Linked DNA regions of Rudanella lutea DSM 19387. The protein of the gene in region 1 interacts with the protein of each later gene in a pairwise test. Links are inferred from orthologs where the notes say so. Each region holds a gene or a part of one and is shown on either strand. Other genes may lie near its edges.

The links. Proteins that work in one complex are often made in the same cells at the same time.
Region 2: the proteins of sucC (region 1) and sucD interact in binary tests that used the Escherichia coli proteins (3 or more experiments, as listed by UniProt). The link is inferred for Rudanella lutea DSM 19387 from one-to-one orthologs.

What each region holds. Positions count from the first base shown.
Region 1 is NZ_KB913013.1:711,563-714,464, forward strand. It holds sucC (ADP-forming succinate--CoA ligase subunit beta), read left to right. Parts: upstream 1-793; coding sequence 794-2,011; downstream 2,012-2,902. Other genes in the region: RUDLU_RS0103075 (ABC transporter ATP-binding protein), read right to left, coding at 1-591; RUDLU_RS0103085 (N-acetylmuramoyl-L-alanine amidase-like domain-containing protein), read right to left, coding at 2,172-2,902. UniProt on the Escherichia coli protein: Succinyl-CoA synthetase functions in the citric acid cycle (TCA), coupling the hydrolysis of succinyl-CoA to the synthesis of either ATP or GTP and thus represents the only step of substrate-level phosphorylation in the TCA.
Region 2 is NZ_KB913013.1:4,474,017-4,476,866, reverse strand. It holds sucD (succinate--CoA ligase subunit alpha), read right to left. Parts: upstream 1,940-2,850; coding sequence 1,061-1,939; downstream 1-1,060. Other genes in the region: RUDLU_RS0118550 (DNA topoisomerase IB), read left to right, coding at 2,748-2,850; RUDLU_RS0118555 (DUF6962 family protein), read left to right, coding at 2,068-2,643; RUDLU_RS0118565 (DUF4271 domain-containing protein), read right to left, coding at 1-1,053. UniProt on the Escherichia coli protein: Succinyl-CoA synthetase functions in the citric acid cycle (TCA), coupling the hydrolysis of succinyl-CoA to the synthesis of either ATP or GTP and thus represents the only step of substrate-level phosphorylation in the TCA.

The DNA of each region.
Region 1 (2,902 bases):
GACGATGATAAAGGTTTGCCCGAAATTGTCGCGCAGGTTGAAAAAGAGCTTATGTAACTCTTCCGCATTGTGCGAATCCAGATTCCCGCTGGGTTCGTCAGCAAACACAACGGCCGGTTGATTGATGAGCGCGCGGGCAACGGCAGTCCGCTGCTGCTCACCACCCGACATCTGCGAGGGGAAATGCCCTCCGCGGTCGGGCAGGCCAAGCGTTTGTAACAACACCTGCGCGCGCTCGCGAACCTCACGCTCGGGCTTACCGGCAATGAAGCCCGGCAGGCACACATTTTCGAGCGCTGTAAATTCGGGCAGCAGGTTATTAAACTGGAAAACAAACCCAATCTTTTCGTTTCGGAAACGGGCCAACTGATTATCGTTCAGCGTAAACACATTCTGATCGGCGAGAAAGACCTCGCCCGCATCGGGCCGGTCGAGGGTACCCAAAATGTGCAGCAGGGTACTTTTGCCAGCGCCCGACGCGCCCACAATGGACACAATTTCGCCGGAGTTGATGGTGAGGTCGATACCCCGCAGAACAGGCAGCGTACCGTACGAACGTTGGATATTTGAAGCGGTGAGAATGGATGTCATAAATGAGTTATTCGGGAACAACGAACCGTGGGCAGCGAACCGTACACCCCTTAAAGGTATCGGTGAATAAGCGTTTGTAATTCATGGATAACTGAAAAAACTGCTCATTGCCTACTGTTCACTGCTTATTGCGTAGTAAATTGCCGCGCAAAATTAGTGTTTTCAACATTCCTTTCGGGCCGCCGAAGCGGTTGCATCCGTCATGAATATACACGAGTATCAGGGTAAAGAAATTTTAAAGCGCTACGGCGTTCGAATCCAGGAAGGCATTGTAGCCGAATCACCCGACAAAGCCGTTGAGGCCGCCAAGCAGATTATGGCGCAAACCAACTCAAAGTTTGTTGTGGTGAAATCTCAGATTCACGCTGGAGGGCGCGGTAAAGGTAAGGTTCAGGGATCAGAGCAGCGGGGTGTGGCCCTGGCTAAATCGGTCGAAGACGTACGCCAGATTTCCGAAAACCTGATCGGCAAAGTGCTTGTAACGCACCAAACGGGCCCAGAAGGCAAGAAAGTAAATAAGGTACTGGTAGCTCAGGACGTATTCTACCCCGGCGAATCAGAGCCTAAGGAAATGTATCTGGGTATTCTGCTCGACCGCTCGAAGGCCTGCAACGTAATCATGGCCAGCACCGAAGGCGGTATGGACATCGAAGAAGTTGCCGAGAAAACGCCGGAGAAAATCGTGAAAGAGTGGATCGACCCGGCCGTTGGTCTTCAGGCATTCCAGGCCCGCAAAATTGCGTTTGGCCTCGGCTTGCAGGGTGAAGCGTTCAAAGAGATGGTGAAGTTTGTAACATCGCTATACAAAGCGTACGTTGATACGGATGCTTCGATGTTTGAGATCAACCCCGTACTGAAAACCTCGGACAACAAAATCCTGGCCGTTGATGCCAAGGTGAATCTGGACGACAACGCCCTTTACCGTCACCCGGACCTGGCCAATCTCCGCGACATCACGGAAGAAGATCCCCTCGAAGTAGAAGCCTCATCGAACGACCTGAACTATGTGAAGCTCGACGGCAACGTGGGCTGTATGGTAAACGGTGCCGGTTTGGCCATGGCGACGATGGATATCATCAAGCTGTCGGGTGGTGAGCCTGCCAACTTCCTCGACGTAGGGGGTGGTGCCAACGCCAAGACGGTAGAAGCCGGTTTCCGGATCATCCTGAAAGACCCGAACGTAAAAGCCATCCTGATCAACATTTTTGGGGGTATCGTTCGTTGCGACCGCGTTGCGACCGGGGTCGTGGAAGCCTACAAAGCAATCGGCGATATTCCGGTTCCGATCATCGTTCGTTTGCAGGGCACCAACGCGGCCGAAGGCGCAAAAATCATCGACGAATCAGGACTGAAAGTTCAGTCGGCGGTGGAGTTGAAAGAAGCGGCCGAGAAAGTTCGGGCGGTGGTGGCTAACCTGTAGTCGTTCGTTTCGGGTTTGGGTTCTTCGCTTTTAGTCAAGGGTGAACTCGTAGCAACCATTCAACCCGTTTCGAGTTACCTGCTCCCGTTCAAGGGAATCCAAAAAGAACAAAAAAGGGGCGTAGCAAACTGCTACGCCCCTTTTTTGTTACCAGATCGGCTTACTGCGCACTGGCGGTGAGTGGGCTACCGGCGGGTTTGAAACGAGCCACCCGGATGCCCGATAACCAGCGGTTGGCCAGCACATACTCGGTGAGCGGCTGACTCGTCAGCACGACCCGCCCCAAATCCGACGACGCGTGTAATAGATGCACCCGGCCATTTTGCCAGACGGCAAATCCGCAATGCTTCATGTCGAGGCCGGGTCGCGACGCCGTCAGCATGATGATATCTCCATCGCGCAGGTTATTTTCTGCCTGACGCAGGTTTTTCTTTGGTACAAAGGCAAATCGTTCCTGACTCAACGCTGTTTCGATCTGGGCGATCTGTTTGTACACGGTCGGATTTTGCAGAGCCGGGTACTTATGGGTTTTGGCGGTCATGTACGACAACGGCTTCGATACCCGCACGTGGCCCGTCAGTAGCGATGTAACATCCTGTAAAACGCCTTTCCGCTCGTTGTCGCGCAACCACTCCGAGAAGTAGTGTAACCGACTGGCGTACCCATCGATTTGTCCGTTACGATACCGGATTTTGGTCAGTTGCTTCCGAAACAACGTCTCGATCTGTGCGGCATTCTTCTTGTCGGTCACCTCATGCCACGCCAGAGTAAGCGCCATCGTCGTTTCGACGAACGTGGTACAATCGAACTCGCCCACGTTGACAATCAGCTGTTCGGTATCGCTCTTGTCGAGCGTATGCGGTACGTACGGTTTACCCAGAAACAGCCGTC
Region 2 (2,850 bases), 3.8 Mb from region 1 along the record:
AATGACAATAGCCGCCAGAAAGCCAATGGCCGTGAAGAACAGTAGTGATGACTGGACTACTTTGAAGAAGTGGATATTGACCACACTCTCGAACCGGTACAGGCTCCCAACCACCTGCAACATCAAATATTTGCCCAGAAAGGACAGAAATACCAGCACGCTGACCAACAGGTAATACAGTAGCAGAGCCCCAAAATTCTGTTGATCAAGCAGTAAGGTACGCGACGAGAACACGTTGACGTTGCGGCTCTGTACAAACAGAAACAAATAGCCCATTACAAAACTGAGGCTGATCAAAAACAGGAGTACCGTACGGCTAAGGGGGCGGTTAATCAGGAACGACTCATCCCGAACCCGCAGAGCAAATAAATCGCGGGGATCGTACAGCACCAGAAACGCCCGCCGGTACAGGCTAAACAACAAGGCATGAATAGCCAGTAGGAAGAGCAAACCAAGCCCGAAAAAATTTTGATAGACCGAAAAAGTCCGGGGCCGTACGCTCAGATTGTCGTCGCTCAGTACCACCGGCTTCTGCAAAATCGATTTGGGGTACCCCATAATCATCTGCTTGCCAGCCACGCCGGCCGACCCATAAATGGAGAGCAGCACCCGAGGTTGCCGGTACGCATTGTACAAACTGTCGATCGAAAACGTGTACCAACGGCCACCCAACAACTGTTTTTTCAGGGCAGCATTGATAAACACGTAGGAATCGGTATCGGTATATAGCAGGAGCTGATAATGCCGGTTGCTTTCCAGATCAATGGAAGCGCTCACCGCGGGGGCATCGGCATGAATTTCGGGGAGGTAAGGCACATAGGCCTTGGCAGCCTCATCGTACACAAGCCAATCGTCGGCAAAGCTGTGTACGGCATAGTAGCGTTGCTCAGGGCCAACGCCATTGCGGGTGGTTTGCGCAAAAAGCGAAAGAGCGAAGGAGTGAAGGAGTGAAAGAGCGAGTACAGCAAGACCACGTCGCATCCATCCGTTCGTCTTCTGTGTTTGCTCTTTCACCTTGCGGCCCATTGGGCCATCGCTCTTTCTCTCTTTCACTCGTTCATTAATTTTTACCGAGGGCCTTCAGCATGGTTTCGCCGATAAGGGCCGGTGACTCCACTACGTGAATACCGCACTCACGCATGATAGCCATTTTGGCAGCTGCCGTATCATCAGCACCACCGACAATAGCACCAGCGTGGCCCATACGGCGGCCTTTAGGCGCGGTTTGGCCAGCAATAAAGCCAACTACCGGCTTCCGGTTGCCATCAGCCTTAATCCAACGGGCCGCTTCGGCTTCCATACCGCCACCGATTTCACCAATCATCACGATGGCTTCTGTTTCGGGGTCGTTCATCAGGAGTTCAACGGCTTCTTTGGTCGTAGTGCCAATAATTGGGTCACCACCGATACCAATAGCCGTTGTTTGGCCCAGACCCGCTTTGGTCAGTTGGTCAACGGCTTCGTAGGTAAGTGTACCTGACTTCGAAACGATACCAACCGTACCTTTCTTGAAAATGAAGCCGGGCATAATCCCAACCTTGCACTCTTCGGCCGTCATCACACCGGGGCAGTTTGGCCCGATCAGACGGCAGGTTTTGCCAGCCAGATAATTTTTGGCCATCACCATATCTTCGGTCGGAATGCCCTCGGTGATACATACAATCACCTGAATACCGGCATCGGCAGCCTCCATGATGGCGTCGGCCGCGAAAGCGGGGGGCACAAAAATGATCGACACATCGGCGCCGGTCTGCTCAACAGCATCCCGTACGGTATTGAACACCGGGCGGTCGAGGTGCGTTTGTCCTCCTTTGCCGGGTGTGACACCGCCAACCACGTTGGTGCCGTATTCCATCATCTGCTGGGCATGGAAACTACCCTCCGAACCAGTAAAGCCCTGGACGATAACTTTTGAGTTCTTGTTGACTAATACGCTCATGTTGCTCGTAAATCGTTGATTTTAGATGCCGAATCGTTGACCGTAACCTCAAACAGCACCAATAAAAAGCCTCGCAAAAGTAGAGGGAAAGCCGGAAAGACCAATGACTATTTTCTGTACATTTCGGCATGATTCTTTCGCACGTCATTTCCGACGCGGCTTTGGCCATCACGGGCGTTGGTGTTTTCTGGCATTTTTTTGGTCACCTGCCTTTTTACAATCGGTTGCTCTGGGGCTTTTTTCTGCTGACCATTTCGCTGGCAGCCATTGCCGGCACGGCCCGATTTGCCGGTGTCGAAAATCTGGAAGCTCTGCACGAATCCCTGCAAACGCTGGCCAGTACGCTCGGGATTGTTTGTGTCGTGATGGCCACCTGGGCTCTGGTGATGCGCCGAACGGTAAAGCTTATTCCGTTTGTGATGACCCTCGTACTGGGCCTTTTCCTGTTTGTAGTGCTGCTCTTGCCCGATGTGCGCGTATTTCGGCCGGTATCTTCATCGCTCGGTATTTTACTGGTTATGCTCCTTGGTGTATTTGGCCTGATGCGCCGGGTACCCAACGCGCTCTGGATTGTGATTGCCGTCATGCTGGCGGCTATTGCCACCAAGGCCGAGTCGTTTTCGCAACTGATGCACCCTACCGATTTTTATCATTACATGCTGGCGCTGTCGCTACTGGGGTTCGGTAAGGCCGTGCAGAAGTAGGTATTGCGGTTGAGGTCTGATGCCCTGCCCCCGAAACATCTCGGTCAAATAAACCGTCACTGCCTTGCGGGGGTTTAGTTGGTACACTCAACAACTACACGCGAATGAATTTACTGGAACTGGCCGAAGACCCGGTCAAAGCAGCCAAAGCCGCCAAACTTCAGTACACCTCCGATACCATGCCGGGCATTTCGCGGCAACGGAAAG